DNA from 3 places in the Streptomyces sp. NPDC003247 genome. Region 1 is predicted to be linked to each of the others. Evidence: riboswitches for the same ligand, from Rfam matches in the RefSeq annotation. Region 1 holds a riboswitch; each other region holds the start of a gene.
The links. A riboswitch is a leader RNA that binds a small molecule or an ion and turns the genes downstream of it on or off. The one in region 1 is predicted to bind S-adenosylmethionine.
Positions count from the first base shown of each region.

Region 2: it holds a riboswitch for S-adenosylmethionine, as region 1 does, so the genes downstream of both, thrC (threonine synthase) here and ACFYWQ_RS35645 (ABC transporter substrate-binding protein) in region 1, are expected to answer to the same signal.
Region 3: it holds a riboswitch for S-adenosylmethionine, as region 1 does, so the genes downstream of both, ACFYWQ_RS01005 (aminotransferase class V-fold PLP-dependent enzyme) here and ACFYWQ_RS35645 (ABC transporter substrate-binding protein) in region 1, are expected to answer to the same signal.

Region 1 is NZ_JBIAPF010000014.1:33,272-40,474, reverse strand. Features, by position in the region: gene pepN (aminopeptidase N) at 123-2,699, shown strand; gene ACFYWQ_RS35655 (VOC family protein) at 2,798-3,253, shown strand; gene ACFYWQ_RS35650 (DUF427 domain-containing protein) at 3,572-4,396, shown strand; SAM riboswitch class IV at 4,614-4,724, shown strand; gene ACFYWQ_RS35645 (ABC transporter substrate-binding protein) at 4,951-6,585, shown strand; gene ACFYWQ_RS35640 (ABC transporter permease) at 6,582-7,203, shown strand, end outside.
Region 2 is NZ_JBIAPF010000011.1:138,188-145,390, forward strand. Features, by position in the region: gene ACFYWQ_RS32285 (trehalose-6-phosphate synthase) at 1-1,132, opposite strand, end outside; gene ACFYWQ_RS32290 (glucosyl-3-phosphoglycerate synthase) at 1,240-2,184, opposite strand; SAM riboswitch class I at 2,355-2,522, shown strand; gene thrC (threonine synthase) at 2,541-3,854, shown strand; gene ACFYWQ_RS32300 (MoaD/ThiS family protein) at 3,944-4,219, shown strand; gene ACFYWQ_RS32305 (cold-shock protein) at 4,672-4,875, shown strand; gene groL (chaperonin GroEL) at 5,277-6,899, shown strand; gene ACFYWQ_RS32315 (glycerophosphodiester phosphodiesterase) at 7,060-7,203, opposite strand, start outside.
Region 3 is NZ_JBIAPF010000001.1:228,528-235,730, reverse strand. Features, by position in the region: gene trpD (anthranilate phosphoribosyltransferase) at 34-1,098, shown strand; SAM riboswitch class IV at 1,172-1,288, shown strand; gene ACFYWQ_RS01005 (aminotransferase class V-fold PLP-dependent enzyme) at 1,454-2,815, shown strand; gene ACFYWQ_RS01000 (Lrp/AsnC family transcriptional regulator) at 2,947-3,228, opposite strand; gene ACFYWQ_RS00995 (rhomboid family intramembrane serine protease) at 3,225-3,971, opposite strand; gene ACFYWQ_RS00990 (hypothetical protein) at 4,144-4,383, shown strand; gene ACFYWQ_RS00985 (NYN domain-containing protein) at 4,456-5,799, shown strand; gene ACFYWQ_RS00980 (NlpC/P60 family protein) at 6,021-7,055, shown strand.

The DNA.
Region 1 (7,203 bases):
GCCAGACCACCGAGCCGCCAGACCACCGAGCCGCCCGACGGCGACCGAGAGCGGGTGAAGCCGGCCGAAGAGCCAGAAAACCACCGGAACCACCGGAACCCACCGTAAGGAGTCCACAGCACGTGCCCGGGACGAACCTGACACAGACCGAGGCAGAACACCGCGCGGCCCTCGTCACAGTGGAGTCCTACGAGATCGGCCTCGACCTGACCCGCGGCGAGCGGACCTTCGGCTCGACGACGACCGTCCGCTTCTCCGCCGTTCCCGGGGCGGCGACCTTCATCGACCTGATCGCCGAAGGTCCGGTCCACGAGATCACCCTGAACGGCCACCGTCTGGACCCGGCGGAAGTCCACGCCGACGCACGGATCTCTCTCTCCGGCCTGCAAGCCCACAACGTCCTCACCGTGCGGGCCGACTGCCCGTACAGCCGCACCGGCGAAGGGCTGCACCGGATGGTCGACCCCGTCGACGGAGGCGTGTACCTGTACACGCAGTTCGAGGTCGCCGACGCCCGGCGGGTGTTCGCCCACTTCGAACAGCCCGACCTCAAGGCGTCCTTCCGGTTCACCGTCGTCGCACCGGACGAGTGGACGGTCTTCTCCAACTCCCCGACACCGCCGCCGCAACCGTGGGGACGGGGACGGTCACGATGGTCGTTCGCCCCCACGGAACGGCTCCCCGGGTACGCGACCGCCCTGGTGGCCGGGGACTACCACACCGTCCGACAGGACTTCGTGACCACGGACGGCACGGTCGTCCCGATGGCCGTCGCCAGCCGCCGGTCACTGGCGTCCCACCTGGACACCGACGAGATCTTCGACATCACGGGCCGGGGCATCGACTACTTCCAGGAACTGTTCGGCCACCGCTACCCCTTCGCCAAGTACGACCAGATCTTCGTCCCCGAGTTCAACGCCGGCGCCATGGAGAACGCGGGCTGCGTCACGATCGGCGAACACCTGGTCTTCCGCTCCAAGGCCCTGGACGCCGACCACGAGCGGCGCGCGGACACCCTGCTCCATGAACTGGCCCATATGTGGTTCGGCGACCTCGTCACCATGCGCTGGTGGAACGACCTCTGGCTCAACGAGGCCTTCGCCAGCTACGCCTCCCTGCGCTGCATGGAACGGACGACCCGATGGCACGACGCCTGGACCTCGTTCGTCACCGTGCGGAAGAACGCGGCCTACCACCAGGACCGGCTGCCCTCGACCCACCCGGTGGCGGCCACCATCCGCGATCTGGAGGACATCTACACCAACTTCGACGGCATCACCTACGCCAAAGGCGCCTCGGTCATCGGACAGCTCGCCGCGTACATCGGGGACGAGGCGTTCCTGTCCGGACTGCGCACCTACGTCGCACGGCACGCATGGGGCAACGCGACGCTGACCGATCTGCTCGACGCCCTGCGGACCGCGAGCGGACGGGACCTGCGCGCCTGGTCCCGGGCATGGCTGGAGACGGCCGGCGCCGACACCCTGCGCCCCGTGGCCGCACTCGACCGGCAAGGACGGTACGCCTCCTTCGAGATCGTCCGGGAGGCGCCGGCCGACCGTCCGGCGCCGCGCTCGCACCGTGTCGCGATCGGGCTGTACCACCAGGACACCACCGGCTCCCTGAGCCTCACCCGGCGGATCGCGGCGGACATCGACGGGCCCCGCACGGTGGTCCCCCGGCTCATCGGGGAACCACCACCGGACCTGGTGCTGGTCAACGACGGCGACCTGACGTACACGCACCTGCGCTTCGACGACCGTTCGCTGCGGACCCTGTCCGCGGCGGGGGCCGACTTCACCGCACCGCTGCCCCGCGCGCTGACCATGGGCGCGCTGACCGACATGATGGAGAACGCCGAGATCAGGGCGAGCGACTACGTCGCGGTCGCCATGCGGACGGCCCGCAGGGAATCCGACACGGAAGCCCTTCGCTCGCTGCACCGCCGTGTGCACTCCGCCATCGAACTCTTCGCCGCGCCCTCCCGCCGTTCCCGGCTGGCAGCCGAGTGGGCCGCTCTGGCCCACTCGGCGCTGCTGGCCGCACCACCGGGAAGCGACGCACAGGTGCTCTGGCTCGACGCCTTGTGCGACACGGCCGAGAACGCCGAGCAGCTCACTTTCCTCACCCGGCTCCTGCGCGGCCACGAGGCTCTCGACGGACTGCCGATCGACACCGGGCTGAGGTGGTCCGTCCTCCGCCGGCTGGCGGCCACCGGGTGGGCCGGCGGAGCCGAGATCGATGCCGAAGCGGACCGGGACCCGACGGCCGACGGCCTGCGGTACGCCGCCGCGGCCCGTGCCGCCATGCCCCGCGCCGAGGCCAAGGCCGCGTCCTGGGCCCGGATGACCGGGGGCGAGAGTCCGTCGAACGAGATGCTGGTCGCACTGAGCCGAGGTTTCCAGCAGTACGGCCAGGAAGAACTGCTGCGGCCCTACGCCGGGGAGTTCTTCGCGACGATCTCCGAGCTCTGGGCACGACGCACCCCGCAGATGGCACGACTCCTGGCCGGGGGGACGACGAAGACCCCGGGCCTCTATCCGATCACGGTCGTCGACCACGGTGTCGTCGTCGCCGTCGACACCCTGCTGGCCCGCGACGAGCGGTCCGTTCCGGCCGGGCTGCGCAGGACGCTGTCGGAACGCCGGGACGGAACCCGGCGTGCCCTGCGGGCCCGGCGGCTCGATGCCACCGGGTGACGGCAACGGACCGCACCGCCGGCGACCGGACCGGAGCCCACAGGACTCTCCGCCCTTGCGGGCAGGACGGGGCTGACGCCCTCGAAAGGCAGCGTGACATGACGACGATCGGTCTCGGCAGCGCGGGACTCAACGTCACCGACCTCGACCGCTCCCTCGCCTTCTACCGACGGGCGCTGGGCTTCGACCTGATACGGGAATCGACCGACGAGACACATCGCTTCGCCCACCTCGGGCTCGACGGCGTCGTGCTGCTGACGCTCTGGCAGCAGGGCACGGCGGGCTTCGCGGCCGACCGGGCGGGACTGCACCACCTGTCCTTCGAAGTGCCCTCGCTGGACGACTTGCACGCCGTGGAGGCCGGGCTGCGGGCGGCGAGCGTGCCGATCCGTGAGGAGCGCGGCGCCACGAACGGTACCGCGGCGACGGGACAGGTGTTCTTCAAGGACCCCGACGGTATCCGGCTGGAGATCTACACCGAAGACCCACGGGCGCGTGGATCCGCCTCCGACCTGCCTCGATGCGGCTTCTACGAGGAACTGCCCGACCGCTGAGACCGCCGTGCGTGTCCCCGGCCCACCCCGCGACGCCCGGAAACGCGCGCCCTGCCGCGTTCTCCGCCCACTACCACCGGTCGACACCGGCGATGCCCTCCAGCAGGGTCAGGCTCTCGGGACGGGGCGCGGCCGCCTGGACGTACCGGCCCGGCCCGGGCCCGTTGCTCAACCCGTGTCGGTGGGGGAGCGCGCCCGCAATACCGTCGACGATTGTCTGAGGGTGTTCGGCCGCCCCGAACAGATCGCCGCGTGGCGCGAGAAACCGCGCCCACCTCGCCGACGTCACCGGGTGAGCAAGGAGAAGGAGAGCCGCTCATGACCACGTTCCCCACCGCGCGCGCCGTACGGACCACCCCCGAAGGCCTCCTGTGGGAGCCCGGCGAGCGCTGGGTGCGCGGCCGCAAGGGTGACCTCACCGTCGTCGACAGCCGGCATCCCGTCCTCGTGTGGGAACCCGGAGTGCCCGTCCCGCTGTACGCCTTCCCGCGCGAGGAGGTCCGTACGGACCTGCTCCGCCCGGCGAAGAACCCCCCGACGGGCACGCACACCGGATCGCAGATCTTCTACGACCTCGAAGCCGGCGGCGAGCTGCTGGAGAACGCGGCCTGGACGTTCCCCGCCGCCGACCTGGCCGGGCACATCGCCTTCGAGTGGTTCCGGCGCGTCGGCCGGGGCCTGGACCACTGGTACGAGGAGGAGGAAGAGATCTTCGTCCACCCCCGCGACCCGCACAAGCGGGTGGACGCCATCCCCAGCAGCCGCCACGTCCGGGTCGAGATCGGCGGCACGGTCGTCGCCGACACCCACCGCCCCGTGCTGCTCTTCGAGACCGGCCTGCCGACGCGCTACTACATCCCGCCCGAGGACGTCCGCCTGGACCTGTTCGAACCGACCGACCACAGCACCGGCTGCCCCTACAAGGGGACCGCCACGTACTGGTCGTGGCGGGGCGGGACCGGTGACCCCGGCGTCCCGCCGAACGTCGTCTGGAGCTATCCCGAGCCACTGCCCGCGGTCGGCGCCGTCACCGGGCTCCTCGCGTTCTACAACGAGGCCGTCGACATCACCGTGGACGGCGAACGGCTGGAGCGCCCCGTCACCCCGTTCACCACGGCGCTCGCCGCGCGGCCGCCGGCCTGACGGCACCGGTCGCGGTGATCACGGGCGCCGCCTCCCGGGTACCTGGGGCCACCACGCGGCGAAGGCGGCCGTGACCAACCTCGTGCGGGCCACGGCCGTCGATGGGAGGGGCCTGCCCCCGCCGTCCGGCGCGGAGAACGGCCGCCCTGCCCGCGCACACCGTCCCGGCAAAGCCACTGCTTGACGCCGGGAGAAGCGTCGATCTACGGTGAGCGCGAGCCACGAGTTCCGGTGATCAAGCCCTGGCTGGCCGGACGGCAACCCTCGACGCAGTGGGGTGCCCCCAGGTGACGGCTCGGCGGATGTTCCTGTTCTGCAAGTGCGTTCCCCCGGCCCGAGGGCCGACGACATCCCTGGGAGGACGGCGTGGCAACCGGCCTCGTGCTGTGCTCCCGACGCCATGTCGATCTGCTGCTGGTCTGCAGCTGCCTCTGTCACAGCTGACCTGACCCGTTTTCGCTCCTCACCCTCACCTTTCACACGAGCGTGCGCGCGGCACACCCTGTCCGCCGCGCCCCGTTCGTGTCTCCTTCATGCGGAAGCAGAGACCAGCCATGGCACAGCACAGCACTGTCAGAACGTTCCGGCCCCTGGGCGCCCTCACCCTCGGCACGGCCGTCCTGGTGGCCCTGACCGGCTGCACGAGCACCAAGAGCTCCGCCGGCTCCGACGGCGCGACGATCACCGTCGGTACGACGGACCAGGTCACCAGCCTCGACCCGGCGGGCGCCTGGGACGCGGGCTCCGGCACCATCGAGAGCGAGGTCTACGCCACGCTGCTCAGCGTGAAGAACGGCGCCACGGAGGTCTCCCCGGATCTGGCCACCGGGATCGAGCTGACGGCGCCCAAGGAGTACACGGTGACCCTCGGGGAAGGGCTGAAGTTCGCCAACGGGCACCAACTGACGTCCTCCGACGTCAAGTTCAGCCTCGACCGCATCGTGAAGATAGCCGACGAGAACGGCCCGTCGTCGCTCCTCTACAACCTCGCCTCCGTCGCCGCGCCGACACCCACGACCGTCGTCTTCACCCTCAAGTCCGCCAACGACACCCTGTTCCCGCAGGTGCTGTCCACCGCGGCCGGCTACATCGTCGACGAGGAGGTCTTCCCCGCCGACAAGATCCTCGACGACAAGGCCATCGTCGCCGGGAAGCCCTGGAACGGGCCGTACGGCATCACGAGCTACGACAAGAACTCGCTGGTCTCCTTCACCGCCAACAGCGCCTACGGCGGCCGGCTGGGCACCCCGAAGACGAAGAACGTCCAGCTCAAGTACTACACGGACGCGAGCAACCTGAAGCTCGACGTCCAGCAGGGCACCGTCGACGCCGTCTACCGCACCCTCACCACCGCCGACCTCGACGACCTGTCCGAGAAGAAGAACATCAAGGTCCACACCGGCTCCGGCAACGGCATCCGTTTCATCGTCTTCGACTTCCAGACGCAGCCGTACGGCACCAAGACCGAGAACGCCGACGCGGCCAAGGCCCTGGCCGTCCGGCAGGCCGTCGCCGACTCCGTCGACCGGGCCCAGCTCGCGCAGCAGGTCTACAAGAACAGCTACCAGCCGCTGTACAGCTCGGTGCCGGACGGACTCACCGGTGCCACCGACTCCTTCAAGTCGCTCTACGGCGACAAGAAGGGCGGCCCCGACAAGGCCGCGGCCGCCGCACGGCTGAAGGCGGCGAAGGTGACCACCCCCGTCACCCTCAACCTCCAGTACAACAGCGACCACTACGGCTCGTCCTCGGCGGACGAGTACGCGCTGGTCAAGTCCCAGCTCGAAGCCACCGGACTGTTCAAGGTGAACCTCCAGTCCACCGAGTGGACCCAGTACGGCGAGGACCGCATCAAGCACCTCTACCCGCTCTACCAGCTCGGCTGGTACGCCGACTACCTGGACGCGGACAACTACCTCTCGCCCTTCTACTCGGCCAACACCTGGGTCGCCAACGGCTACTCCGACCCGGCCGTACGCGAGCTGATCCAGAAGGAGGAGACCGAGACGGACCCGGCGAAGCGCACCGACCTGCTCCAGCAGGCCCAGGACAAGGCCGCGGCGTCGGTACCGCTGCTCCCGCTGCTCCAGGGGTCCACCGCGATCGTCACCCGCACCGACATCAGCGGTGTGCCCGACGAGCTGAACAGCGCCTACACGTTCCGCTGGGCAGGACTCGCGAAGAAGTGAGCGCCCTGACGCAGGACACCCCCGGCGCCGTCGCCCCTCCCGCCGACGGCGCCGCCGGGTACGGACTCGCCCGCTACCTGGTGGTCCGCTTCCTCCTCATCATCCCCACCGTGTTCATCCTGGTCAGCCTGGTCTTCTTCCTGATGCGCGCCACCGGCGACCCGATCAGCGCCGCGCTGGGCGACCGGCTCACCCCCGACCAGCTCCAGGCGAAACTGCACCAGGCGGGCTACGACCGGCCGCTGCTCACCCAGTACCTGGACTACCTGACGTCCCTGGCGAGCGGCGACTTCGGCCGCACCGTCACCGACAACGAACCGGTGACCCACGTACTGGGCACCTACGGCGCCGCCACCGTCGAACTCTCCTTCTACGCCCTCGCCGTCGCCCTCGTCGTGGGCGTCCCCCTGGGCATGGTGGCGGCCTCCTGCCGGGACCGCGCGCCCGACGCCGTGCTGCGGCTGTTCGCCGTCCTCACCTACGCCACCCCCGTGTTCTTCGTGGGACTGCTGCTGAAACTCGTCTTCGCGATCCAGCTCGGCTGGCTGCCCGCGTCCGGCCGGGCGAGCACCGACGTCCAGCTCTTCCTCCAGAACCAGACCAGCACGACCGGCCTCT
Region 2 (7,203 bases), on a different contig from region 1:
GGTTGACCAGCGCCACGTCCGCGAGGCGGTACGCCGCCAGGGAGCGGGCGAAGTCGTCCTTCACATGCAGCACGACCGGGGTCCAGCCCGCGGAGCCGTACCGCTCGTTGATCTCCCCGGCCAGCCGCTGCACCTCGGCCGTGTAGTCGCGGTAGACGGCGAGGTCCTGGCGGGAGGGGTAGGCGAAGGCCACGTGGGCGACCCGCTCGTGCCACTCGGGGTGGTCGTCGAGGAGCTGCCGGTAGGCCAGGAGACCACGCACGATGTTCTTCGACAGCTCGGTCCGGTCCACCCGGACGATCACCTTGCGGGCGCCGCCTTCGGGAGCCGTGCCGATCTCCTCGCGCAGGGCCGCCAGACGCTCCTCGACGTCCCGCTCGCGGGAGCGGGCGCGCAGGAAGTCGGCGTCGGCGCCCAGGCCGTGCACGCCGATCTCCGTGCCGCCCGTGCCGCCGGTGAACTCCGCGCAGCACGCGGCGAACGCGTCCGCCCAGCGGCGGGTCAGGAAGCCGAGCCGGTCCGCGCCGAGCATGCCCCGCAGCAACTGGACGCGGATGTCGCCGGGGAGCAGCCCGAAGTAGTCCACCGGCGCCCACGGCGTGTGCGAGAAGTGGCCGATGCGCAGGTCGGGGCGGAGCTCGCGGAGCATCCCCGGCACCAGGCACAGGTGGTAGTCCTGGACGAGGACCGCGGCCCCCTGCGCCGCCTCCTCCGCCAGCGCCTCGGCGAAGGCGCGGTTGTACGTCTCGTACGAGGCCCACTGGCGCCGGAACTCCGCGTCGAAGACCGGCTCCAGCGGGGTCTGGTACAGCAGGTGGTGGACGAACCACAGCACCGAGTTGGCGATGCCGTTGTACGCGTCGGCGTGCACGTCGGCCGGGACGGGCAGCATGCGCACGCCGTCCTCGCCGACCCCGCGCCGGACCGCCTCCCGGTCGCCGTCGGACAGCGCCGAGCACACCCACAGGGCGCCCGCGTCCGGGCCGATCGCCGACAGCCCGGAGACCAGCCCGCCGCCGCCGCGTCTGGCGTGCAGCGAGCCGTCCTCGCCGACGGTGTACGAGACCGGGCCGCGGTTGGACGCGACCAGCACCTGAGCACCCTGAGCAGCAGCACCGTGCGTGGAAGCCATACGCCTCAACCTAGCCCGGACCCGATCCGCTCAAACGTACGGACACGGGGCGTGAACCGGCCGTGTCCGGCCGTATACGGCGCGTCCGCCGGGGCGTCGCCGCCGGGTCACGCGACCTTGCGGGTCGCGTACTCGGCGATCTCCGCCATCGGCGGCCGCTCCTCCGTGTCGACCGAGTAGGTGCGCGGCTCGAAGCCGTCCGCGCCCCGCTCGAACTGGGTCAGGGACGGGCGGACGAGATGCCCGCGGGCCAGCCGCAGCTGCGCCGTGCGGTAGATCGCCGCGGCCATCCGGCCGAGCGCCTGCCCGTCCTGGTGGCGGTGCTTGCGCACCCCGACGTCGACCTGGGCCAGCGCGTCCAGGCCCACCAGGTGCAGGGCGTCGACCAGCATGCCCAGCTCCACGCCGTACCCGACGGGGAAGGGCAGCTGCTCCAGCAGGCGGCGGCGGGCCGCGTACTCGCCGCCCAGCGGCTGCACGAACCCCGCGAGCTGCGGCCAGTGCATGTTGAGCAGCGGGCGGGCCATCAGCTCCGTCACCCGGCCGCCCTGGCCGGCGCCGCCGGCCAGCGGGCGGTCGTACATGGCCTTGACCAGGTCGACGCCCGGATCGGTGAGCAGCGGGCCCACGATGCCCGAGACGAAGTCGGAGGAGAACTCCTTCAGGTCGGCGTCGACGAAACAGACGATGTCCCCGGTGGTGACCAGCAGCGAGCGCCACAGGACCTCGCCCTTGCCGGGCACGGCCGGGAGACGGGGCAGGATCGTGTCCCGGTGGACGACCCGGGCCCCGGCCGCCGCGGCCACCTCGGAGGTGCGGTCGGTCGATCCCGAGTCGACGACGACGATCTCGTCGACCAGCGGGACCTGGTGCATGAGGTCGTGGCGGACGACGGAGACGATGTCGCCGACCGTCTCCTCCTCGTTCAGCGCGGGCAGCACGACGGACACCGTCTGGCCCGAGGCGCGCTTGGCGGCCAGGATCCGGTGCAGCGGGCGATCGGTCACGGACCAGGAGCGGGCGGCCAGCCAGCGCTCGACTTCTTCCAGCACGGTCTGCGGCTCCTCACTGTCGTGATCACACCAGGTACACGCGAGGTGACAGTGTGATCCATCTCGCGGTTCGGACGGTCTCACTCAACTGTCCTGGCCTTCGGTTACAGTCTTGAACAACGCGGATGACCATCGCATGTCCGGGGTCGCCCGCGCTCACAACCACATACCGCTCATCCAGAGGGGCAGAGGGACACGGCCCGATGAAGCCCCGGCAACCCTCCAGCCGGTCTCGTACGGATCGCTGCCACAGGCAGTCGACGATCCCCGCGAGGCTCCCGGCTCGGGAAGGTGCCAATTCCGTCTCACGGCGAGATGCGTCGTGGGGAAGATGAGGAGAAAGGGCCTCGCCTCACATGGCTGCGCAGACAGTTGCAAGCACCACCCCCTCCGTCACCGCCCCCTCCGGCACCACCCCCTCCGTCGACCTCGGTCCGGCCGCGGCGCTCTCCTGTCGCGAGTGCGGTCACCGCGTGCCGCTCGGCCCGGTCTTCGCCTGCGAGGAGTGTTTCGGCCCGCTCGAGATCGCCTACGACTTCTCCGGATACGACCCGGAGGAACTCCGCAAGCGCATCGAGGCGGGCCCCGCGAACATCTGGCGCTACGCCCCGCTGCTGCCCGTCCCGGCCGACGTGGCGGACAAGCCGAACATCAACCCCGGCTGGACCAAGCTCGTCCAGGCCGACAACCTGGCGCGTGAGCTGGGCGTCGAGGCCGGGAAGCTCTTCGTCAAGGACGACTCCGGCAACCCGACGCACTCCTTCAAGGACCGCGTCGTCGCCCAGGCCCTGGAGGCCGCCCGCGCCTTCGGCTTCACCACCCTCTCCTGCTCCTCCACCGGCAACCTGGCCGGCGCCGTCGGCGCCGCGGCCGCCCGCGCCGGCTTCCGCTCCTGCGTGTTCATCCCGCACGACCTGGAGCAGGGCAAGGTCGTCATGGCCGCGGTCTACGGCGGCGAACTCGTCGGCATCGAGGGCAACTACGACGACGTCAACCGCTTCTGCTCCGAGCTCATCGGCGACCCGGCGGGCGAGGGCTGGGGCTTCGTCAACGTCAACCTGCGGCCCTACTACGCCGAGGGCTCCAAGACGCTCGCGTACGAGATCTGCGAGCAGCTCGGCTGGCGGCTCCCGGACCAGATCGTGGTGCCGATCGCCTCCGGCTCGCAGCTCACGAAGATCGACAAGGGGCTCCAGGAGCTGATCAAGCTCGGTCTGGTCGAGGACCGGCCGTACAAGATCTTCGGTGCGCAGGCCGAGGGCTGCTCCCCGGTGTCCGTGGCCTTCAAGGCCGGCCACGACGTGGTCCGCCCGCAGAAGCCGAACACCATCGCCAAGTCACTCGCCATCGGCAACCCGGCCGACGGCCCCTACGTCCTCGACATCGCGCGCCGCACGGGCGGTGCGGTGGAGGACGTGAACGACGAGCAGGTGGTCGACGCGATCAAGCTGCTGGCGCGGACCGAGGGCGTCTTCGCCGAGACGGCGGGCGGTGTGACGGTCGGCGTCACCAAGAAGCTGATCGAGGCCGGTCTGCTGGACCCGACGCTGACGACCGTCGTGCTCAACACCGGAGACGGCCTCAAGACGCTGGACGCGGTCGCCGGGACCGGGCTGACGGCCACCATCCGCCCGAACCTCGAGTCGTTCCACGAGGCCGGTCTCGCCTGAGAGAGGCCGTTGTTCGTCTGCGGGCCGCGGGGGCTGGTCGCGCAGTTCCCCGCGCCCCGCAGGGCGCCTACCCGTCCGGAGGAAACACCGTGAGCGTCACCGTCCGCATCCCCACCATCCTGCGCACCTACACGGGCGGTCAGGCCGAGGTCGCCGCCGAGGGCGCGAACCTCGCCGAGGTCATCGCCGACCTGGAGAAGAACCACACCGGTATCGCCGCGCGCGTCCTGGACGACCAGGGCAAGCTGCGCCGGTTCGTCAACGTGTACGTCAACGACGACGACGTGCGGTTCGAGCAGGGGCTGGAGACGGCGACCCCGGACGGCGCCGGCGTCTCGATCATCCCGGCCGTCGCCGGCGGCTGACACCCACTCCGTACCCACCGGTAGTAACCCTCGGTAACACCGATTACCCAGAGTTCATCGAATTGCCTCCTCCGTAAGAGAAGCGGAGGAGGCAATTCAATGTGGTTGAGCACGGTACAGTTGGGGAACGCGCTGCCCATCGCATGCCGAACGCATATGAGCCCGGACTTCACATGCGGTGAGAAGTAGCCAAAGTGTGCAGGTCTTTTGCGCCTTCTGTTCCCTTTATGTGGCCCGAATTGCCCTGAATTCGGGAGAATTCTCACCATATTCCGGACCGTCGACGTCCAGAATTCTCGTCCGATTGACCTGTTGCAGACGGCAGTGGGACAGATACATTCAGCCGCGGTCGACGCGTTCCGGCGCACGCCTCCAATCAACTGGGGGGTGAGGTCTGACCCGGATCCGCGAAGTGTGGATCTGTGCAAGGGCCAGTAATAGGGGAGTTAGGCATGGCTCAGGGCACCGTCAAGTGGTTCAACGCGGAGAAGGGGTACGGCTTCATCGCGGTCGACGGTGGTGCGGACGTCTTCGTCCACTACAGCGCGATTCAGATGGACGGCTACCGCACCCTGGAAGAGGGCCAGCGGGTCGAGTTCGAGATCTCGCAGGGTCAGAAGGGCCCGCAGGCCGACATGGTTCGCGTCACCGCCTGAACGATTTTCAACGTTTTCCAGCGAAGGGCCCGCACCCCGACGGGGGCGCGGGCCCTTCGTGCTGCCCGGCGCCGCCCGCGCCGCGCCGGGGCACCCCGGGGGCCTTTGGTGGCCCGGGACGGCGGGATGCTCCGGGCCCCCGGGAGCCCGCGCCGCCGGGGCGGTGCAGGCGCCTTCGTCCGGTTCGCCCCGGGGCCGATCCCCCCGAGGCGCTTGCACTCGGCATGCCCGAGTGCTAATCATTGGCGTTAGCACTCTGAAGGTGAGAGTGACAACGAAGGACCGGGTCGGTGAGGCCCGCAGGCCGGGTGGGGAAGGAACCACGAGGCAGGCGAGCCGTCCGTCGCGGGCGCGGGCGCGGTCCGAAGGAATCACCCCCAGTCCTGGAGGGACCACTTCACATGGCCAAGATCATCGCGTTCGACGAGGAGGCGCGGCGCGGCCTCGAGCGCGGCATGAACCAGCTCGCGGACGCCGTGAAGGTGACGCTCGGCCCCAAGGGCCGCAACGTCGTCCTCGAGAAGAAGTGGGGCGCGCCCACGATCACCAACGACGGTGTCTCCATCGCCAAGGAGATCGAGCTCGAGGACCCGTACGAGAAGATCGGCGCCGAGCTGGTCAAGGAAGTCGCCAAGAAGACGGACGACGTCGCCGGTGACGGTACGACCACCGCGACCGTTCTCGCCCAGGCCCTGGTCAAGGAGGGTCTGCGCAACGTCGCCGCCGGTGCCAACCCGATGGCCCTGAAGCGCGGTATCGAGAAGGCCGTCGAGGCCGTCTCCGCCGCCCTGCTGGAGCAGGCGAAGGACGTCGAGACCAAGGAGCAGATCGCCTCCACGGCCTCCATCTCCGCCGCCGACACCCAGATCGGCGAGCTCATCGCCGAGGCCATGGACAAGGTCGGCAAGGAAGGCGTCATCACCGTCGAGGAGTCCCAGACCTTCGGTCTGGAGCTGGAGCTCACCGAGGGTATGCGCTTCGACAAGGGCTACATCTCGGCGTACTTCGCCACCGACATGGAGCGTATGGAGGCCGTCCTCGACGACCCGTACATCCTGATCGCGAACTCCAAGATCGCGAACGTCAAGGACCTGCTCCCGCTCCTGGAGAAGGTCATGCAGTCGGGCAAGCCGCTGCTGATCATCGCCGAGGACGTCGAGGGCGAGGCCCTGTCGACCCTGGTCGTCAACAAGATCCGCGGCACCTTCAAGTCCGTCGCGGTCAAGGCCCCGGGCTTCGGCGACCGCCGCAAGGCGATGCTGAACGACATCGCCATCCTCACCGGCGGCGAGGTCATCTCCGAGGAGGTCGGTCTCAAGCTCGAGAACACGACCGTCGACCTGCTGGGCAAGGCCCGCAAGGTCGTCATCACCAAGGACGAGACCACCATCGTCGACGGCGCCGGCTCCTCCGAGCAGGTCGCGGGCCGCGTGAACCAGATCCGCGCCGAGATCGAGAACAGCGACTCCGACTACGACCGCGAGAAGCTCCAGGAGCGCCTGGCCAAGCTCGCGGGCGGCGTGGCCGTCATCAAGGCCGGTGCCGCCACCGAGGTCGAGCTCAAGGAGCGCAAGCACCGCATCGAGGACGCCGTCCGCAACGCGAAGGCGGCCGTCGAGGAGGGCATCGTCGCCGGTGGTGGCGTGGCCCTGCTCCAGGCCTCCCAGGTCTTCGAGAAGCTGGAGCTCGAGGGCGACGAGGCCACCGGTGCCGCCGCCGTCAAGCTGGCGCTCGAGGCCCCGCTGAAGCAGATCGCGGTCAACGCCGGCCTCGAGGGCGGCGTCGTGGTGGAGAAGGTGCGCAACCTGACCCCGGGCCACGGCCTGAACGCCGCGACCGGCGAGTACGTCGACCTGGTCGCCGAGGGCATCATCGACCCGGCGAAGGTGACGCGCTCCGCGCTGCAGAACGCCGCGTCGATCGCCGCGCTGTTCCTCACCACCGAGGCCGTCATCGCCGACAAGCCGGAGAAGGCCGCTGCCCCGGCCGGCGGCGGCATGCCGGGCGGTGACATGGACTTCTGATCCTCCCGAGGATCGGACCCGTCCGCGGTACCGAGGGCGGCATCCCCTGTTCCGACAGGGGGTGCCGCCCTCGGGCGTTCCCGGGCGGGGGACGGGCCCGCCGTGCCTACCTTGCCCGCCGTGCCTACCTTGCTCGCCGGGGGCGGTGGGTGATCCCCCGTCAGTCCTGCCCCAGCGCCTTCCCGATCGTGTCGGGGACGTCGGTGGTGATGCCGTCCGCGTGCCAGTCGCGCAGGAGGCGGGCCGGCCCGGCGGTGTTCACCGTCCACGGCCACACCTTCAGCGGCCGGCCGTGCGGGCCCTT
Region 3 (7,203 bases), on a different contig from region 1:
GAGCGGGACCACCATGACACCCAGGAGCGGCTTATGAGCGCTGTGACCCCCGCTGGAGGCGACACCGCGGCGGGCCGTTCCTGGCCCGTCCTGCTGAACGGTCTGCTGGACGGCCGGGACCTCTCCTCGGAGGAGACCGCCTGGGCCATGGACCTGATCATGCGCGGTGAGGCGACCGACGCCCAGATCGCCGCCTTCGTGGTGGCGCTGCGGGCCAAGGGCGAGACGGTGGCGGAGATCAACGGTCTCGTACGCACGATGTACGAGCACGCCAACCTGATCGAGGTGCCCGGCCCCACCGTCGACATCGTCGGCACCGGCGGCGACGGCGCGAAGACGGTGAACATCTCCACCATGGCGTCGATCGTCGTCGCCGGCACCGGCGCGAAGGTCGTCAAGCACGGCAACCGGGCCGCGTCCTCCGCGTCCGGGGCGTCGGACGTCCTGGAGCAGCTGGGCGTCAATCTGGACCTGACGCCGCAGCGGGTGGCCGAGGTGGCCGAGGAAGCCGGGATCACCTTCTGCTTCGCGGTCAAGTTCCACCCGGCGCTGCGCCACGCGGGCGCCGCCCGCAAGCAGCTGGGCGTCCGTACGGTGTTCAACGCCCTCGGCCCGCTCACCAACCCCGCCCGGGTGCGTGCCCAGGCGGTCGGGGTCGCCGACCCGCGCATGGCGCCGATCGTCGCCGGCGTCTTCGCCGAGCGCGGCCACTCGTCGCTGGTGTTCCGGGGCGACGACGGCTTCGACGAGCTGACCACCACGTCCACCTCCCGGGTGTGGATCGTCCGCGACGGCAAGGTGACCGAGGAGACCTTCGACCCGCGGCACGTCGGCATCGAGCTGGTGTCCGTGGAGGCGCTGCGGGGCGCCGACCCCTCGTACAACGCGCAGGTCGCGCGCCGGCTGCTGGAGGGCGAGCGGGGGCCGGTGCGGGACGCCGTCCTGCTGAACGCCGCGGCGGCGCTGATGGCGCTGGAGCCGACGGACGCACCGCTGGCCGAGCAGATCCGCGCCGGCATGGAGAAGGCGGCGCGGTCCGTCGACTCCGGTGCGGCCGCGCGGGTGCTGGAGCGCTGGGTGGCGGCCAGCAACGCCTGACGGCCGAGGAAGCGGTCCCGCGATCCGGACAGGAGTTGCGGGACCGCGATCATTTACCGTACTTTCCTCCTCAGGTCATGAGTGACAGTCATGAGGCCCCGGCCGACTGTCCGGCAACCCTCCGTCCGTGGCGGGGTGCCCCGGGTGAAGACCAGGTCGTGGGCAGCAAGGCCCACGGCAAGCGCGGACCCCTCGCGTCACCAGGGGTCCTGGTCGTCGAGGAGTCTTCCGTGAGCAAGCGAATGCGATAGGGCCGCAGAGCCCCGCCTCCGCACACCCCTTTTTCCTCTTCCCTCCGTGCCGTCGACGCGCTGTCCGGCACGGCGGTTCCACGCGTCCTCACGGGAGTTCCGCCATGTCTGTCTCCACCGCTGCCTCCGCCCAGTCCGTTTGTGCCCCGCTGCCCGTTCTGGGCCGGGATGTCACCGTGCCGCTCGTCACCGGCGGGGAGGTCACCTACGCCGCGCTCGACTACGCGGCCAGCGCCCCCGCCCTCCAGCGCGTCTGGGACGACGTGGCGGCCTACGCCCCGTACTACGGCAGCGTCCACCGCGGCGCCGGCTACCTCTCCCAGCTGTCCACGGACCTCTTCGAGAACGCCCGCCGGACGGTCGCGGAGTTCCTCGACTGCCGCGCCGACGACCAGCTGGTCTTCACCCGCTCCACCACGGACTCCCTGAACCTCCTCGCCGCCGCCCTCCCCGCCGACTGCCAGGTCTTCGTCTTCGAGACCGAGCACCACGCCTCGCTGCTGCCCTGGAAGGACGCCCGGGTCACCTACCTCGACGCCCCGCGCACCCCGCGCCAGGCCGTCGAGACCCTGGAGCGCGCGCTCGCCGACCGCGACCCCTACGGCCCGGCCCTGGTCTGCGTGACCGGCGCCTCCAACGTCACCGGCGAGCTGTGGCCGGTGCGCGAGCTGGCCGCCGCCGCCCACGCCCACGGCGCCCGGATCGTCCTGGACGCGGCCCAGCTCGCCCCCCACCACCCGGTGTCCGTGCGCGACCTCGACGTCGACTGGATCGCCTTCTCCGGGCACAAGCTGTACGCCCCGTTCGGCTCCGGCGTCCTGGCCGGCCGCGCCGACTGGCTGCGCGCGGCCGAGCCGTACCTGGCCGGCGGCGGCGCCAGCCGCAAGGTCACCCGGCGCGAGGACGGGGGAGTGGACGTGGAGTGGCACGACAGCGCCGCCCGGCACGAGGCGGGCTCGCCGAACGTCATCGGCGCCTACTCCATCGCCTCCGCCTGCAAGGCCCTGACGGAGGCGGGCTTCGACACGCTGGTCGCCCGGGAGCGGTACCTCATCGAGAAGGTGCGGGCGGGGCTGGCCGAGGTGCCCGAGGTGCGCGTGCTGTCCCTCTTCGGCGACGACGCCCCCCGCGTCGGCGTGATCTCCTTCGTCGTCGAGGGCTGGAACAGCTCCCACTTCGCCGCCGCCCTCTCCGCCGAGTACGGCATCGGCGTCCGCGACGGCCTCTTCTGCGCCCACCCCCTCGTCCGCACCCTCCTCGGCAGCGACCCGCGCAGCCAGGGCGAGTGCGGCGCCCCCGAGGCCGCGCCGGGCGAGAAGTCCCTCAACGCGATCCGGGTGAGCTTCGGCGCGGGCACGCCGGACGAGCACGTGGAGCGTTTCGTGACCGCGGTGAAGGAACTGGTCGGGAGCGGCGCCAAGTGGCAGTACCGCACGGAGGACGGCCGCTGCGTCCCGGCGGTGTGATGCAGCCGACGTCAGGGGCAGCGCCCTGAGGGGCGCGGGGCCGTGTCGACATGCGGCTCCGCCGCGTGGGCGCGACCAGCCACAGCCGACCGGCAGCCGCACACACGCTCCGCGCCCCAGGCGCTCCCGCGCTAAGAGTCCAGCCCGATGGCGAACGCAGCCTCGAGATCATGCTGCGAGTACGTACGGAAGGCGACATGCGTGTCCGTCGCCTCGACGCCGGGGATCTTGCTGATCCGCCCGGGGATCACCTCGGCGAGCTCCTCGTGCTGCCGCACCCGCACCATGGCGATCAGGTCGTACGTCCCGGTGACGGAGAAGACCTCGCTCACGGACTCCAGCGAGGCGATCGACTCGGCGATCTCGGGGATCCGGTCCACGCTGGTCTTGATCAGGACGATCGCGGTGATCACGGCTGGTTCTCTCCCTCGGGGGCCGGGGCTCGGGCGGCTTTCACTCTAGTCGTCCCGTTGCGCCCGGCCCACGCGCAGCCGAAGCCCAGGCCGAAGCCCAGCAGGTGGGCCAGGTAGGCCACGCCCGGCCCCGGGCCCGCCCGCCCCGCCGCCAGCCATTGCAGGGCCGCCCAGAAGGGCAGCACCACCCACGCCGGGAAGCGCAGCGGCAGGAAGAGCAGGAACGGCAGGAGACTGGTGACGCGCGCCCGGGGAAAGAGGTGGAGGAACGCGCCGAGCACCGCGGAGATCGCCCCCGAGGCGCCGACCAGGGACTGCCCGGAGCCGGCGTGGGCGGCGGCGTAGCCGAGCAGGGCCAGGTAGCCGCAGCCGAGGTAGAAGAAGGCGAAGCGGAGGCGGCCCATCCGGTGCTCGGTCATCGTCCCGAAGACGTAGAGGAAGAGCATGTTGCCCAGCAGGTGCACCCAGCTGCCGTGGACGAAGAGGGCCGTGGCGGGGGTGAGGGCGGCGCGCGCGGACCCCTCGAACAGGTCGGCCGGGATCACCCCCCACCGGCGGAAGTAGGCCCGCCGGACGGCCGGCAGCTCCTCCGCGGTGCCGTACCCCGCGTCGAGGCCCGAGGCGGGGCCGGTCAGGAAGATCACACAGCACAGGGCGATCAGTCCGTACGTCACCGGTGCCGCCGGCCGCCGGACCGCTCTGCCCACGCTCCGGCTGACGGCACCGCTCCAGTCCCTGATCATGAGTACAGAGCATGACGTAACGGGACGTACGACCATGGACCGCCTCGCCGCCGTGGACGGATGGGCGGCGAGTACCCGCCAGGCCGTAGGGTTACGAGCCACACGGACCGGGGAGCCCTTGGGCGCGCCCCGGCGCCGGAAGCCCGACACTAGAAGGAAGCGGACGGTCACGATGACGGTTCCCCTGCCGACCGCCACGACGCGGTGGCGCTGCACGCTCTGCGGCAACCTCACCCGGTTCGACGTGACGCGCTCGTCGAAGGTCGTGGAGTACGTCCACCTCGATCTCGCCGGCGAGCCCACGGTCGAGGAGCGCGAGGTGGTCAGTGAGACCATCGAGTCGGTGCGGTGCCGTTGGTGCAACGCCGTGGACCAGGTGGAACTCGTGGACAGGCCGGGCGCCGGCTCCTGACGACGGGGGTCCTCCCGCTCGACCGGAGTCGAGAGCGGGGGAGGGCCCGGCTCAGAAATTGGGGTGTGACGGATGGTGGAGAGCGCAGGCGGGGGGCCGGGCGACGGCGCCGCTGAGGTGCTCGACCGTCCGCTGCCCGACGGTGTGCGCCGCCGGGTCGTCCAGATCGTCTCGGACGGCTTCGGAGGGCTGACCGTCGCCGAACTGCCCGCCCAGTTGCGGCAGTACGCCCGGTTCGCCCCCAACCGGCGGGCGAAGTTCGCGGGCAACGCGATGGCGGCCGCGCTGGAGACGGACACGCTGTTCCGGCAGCGCATCGCCGAGAAGTTCAGAGAGGCCCAGCCGGAACTGGCCGGCGCCCTCGACTCCGGCTCGCCGCCCCCGGCCGCGGACCCGCTCGACGTGGCGGCCGCGGCCTACGTACTGCGGCCCGTCGACTGGGTGAAGCTGGTGACCGCGGCCGGCGAGGAGGCGCAGCGGGCGGACGCCGAGCGCGCCGGCGAGGAGAGCCGCGCGGAGCTGGAGCGGCTGCGCGACCAGCTCTCCCAGGCGCGCGCGCAGACCCGCGCCGAGACCGAACGGCTGCGGGCCGAGCTGGAGACGGCGAGGAAGGAAGCCGAATCGCTTCACCGCAAGCTGCGTTCGGCGCTCAGCGACGTCAAGCGCGGCGAGGCCGCGCTGCGCAAGGTGCAGGGCGAGATAGAAGCGGTCCGCACCGAGGGGCAGGCGCAGGTGTCCGCCGCCGAGAGCGAGACACGGCGGCTGAAGGCGCGGCTCGGGGAGGTGGAGACCGCCCTGGAGGCCACCCGCAGGGCGGCACGCGAGGGGCGCAGCGTCGAGGACATGCGGGTGCGGCTGCTGCTGGACACCGTGCTGGACGCGGCCCAGGGGCTGCGCAGGGAGCTGGCGTTGCCGCCCGTGTCGGTCCGGCCGGCGGAGACCGTCGACGCCGTCGAACCCGGACGGATGACCCCGAAGGACATCGCGGCCCGGGCCCTGTCGGAGAACGACCCCGCGATCCTGGACCAGTTGCTCGCCCTGCCGCAGGCGCACCTCGTGGTCGACGGTTACAACGTCACCAAAACGGGTTATCCGCAGATGCCACTGGAGAAGCAGCGGCTGCGGCTGCTCGGGCAGCTCTCGCAACTCGCCGCGCAGACCGGCGCCGAGGTCACCTGTGTCTTCGACGGGGCCGAACTGGCCGCGCCGGTGCTGCTGGCGCCGCCGCGCGGGGTGCGGGTGCTGTTCTCCAAGCCGGGCGTCACCGCCGACGAGCTGATCCGCCAGCTGGTGCGGGCCGAACCGCCCGGCCGTCCGGTCATCGTCGCCTCGACCGACCGCGAGGTGGCCGACGGGGTGGCCCGGGTGGGGGCGCGGCCTGTCGCATCTGCGGTACTCCTCAAGCGGCTGACCTGATAGCGACCTGATGGTCAACGTACAGGTTTAATGCCCGAATTGGTGGAATCGTCACGCAACGTAGCGTCAATCGAGCATTACCACACGTGAGTTGCCGTAAAGAATGCGTTGCGTCACCGACTTTTTTGGTGCGAGGATTTGAACTGATCACAGGATGGTCACTAGGGTCTGCCATCGAACCTCCGCACGAGTGATCACTCACAAGAAGGAGCTCGTCCTCCGTGGCGTCCCACCGTCGACCCAAGCAGCCGAGCCGCGCACGTGTGACCGTGCTGACCACCGCGGCCGCCGCGGCTGTGGTCCTGAGCTCCCAGGCCGCCAACGCAGCCCCGAGCGAGAAGCTCACGAAGGACGAGGTCAAGACCAAGGTCGACAAGCTGTACGAGGAGGCCGAGAAGGCCACCGAGAAGTACAACGGCGCCAAGGAGAAGCAGGAGACCCTCCAGAAGGAGATCTCCGCCATCCAGGACGACGTCGCCAGCGGCCAGGAAGAGCTCAACGAGCTGCGCGACAGCATCGGCCTCGCGGCCGCCGCCCAGTACCGCACCGGCAGCATCGACTCCTCCCTCCAGCTCTTCCTCTCCTCCGACCCGGACGACTACCTGGACAAGGCGTCCACCGCCGACCAGCTCAGCGCCCAGCAGGTCGAGGCGCTGAAGAAGATCCAGGAGAAGCAGCGCGAGCTGGCCCAGGACCGCGCCGAGGCGTCCGACAAGCTCAAGGACCTCGCCTCCACCCGGACCGAGCTGGGCAAGAAGAAGAAGGAAGTCCAGGCCAAGCTGGCCGAGGCGCAGAAGCTCCTCAACACGCTGACGGCCGAGGAGAAGGCCGAACTGGCCGCCGCCGACGCCCGCGCCAGCCGCTCGTCGAGCGAGCGCGTCGACCTCGGCAGCACCGCGTCCGCCTCCAGCCGGGCCCTCGCCGCCTTCCAGGCCGCCCAGAGCAAGATCGGCTCGCCGTACGTCTACGGCGCCACCGGCCCCTCGTCCTTCGACTGCTCGGGCCTGACCTCCTGGGCCTACGCCCAGGCCGGAGTCTCCATCCCGCGCACCTCGCAGGCCCAGGCCAACGCGGGCACGCGCATCTACTCCCAGTCCGACCTCAAGGTCGGCGACCTGGTCATCTTCTACAGCGACCAGCACCACGTCGGCTTCTACGCGGGCAACGGCCAGGTGCTGCACGCCCCGCGCACCGGCACCGTGGTGCGCTACGAGTCGATCGACAACATGCCGTTCCAGTTCGGCGTCCGGATCTGACCACCCTCGAGATCACGACACCGTGCCGCCCGAACGGGCGAATCGCCACCACGTGAACTGACCCCGCGCCCCGCCCATGACCTGCGTCAGAGGCGGGGCGTCACGGTGTGTGGCCGCGCGGGTCTTTGGCCGGGCCCCCACCACCGGG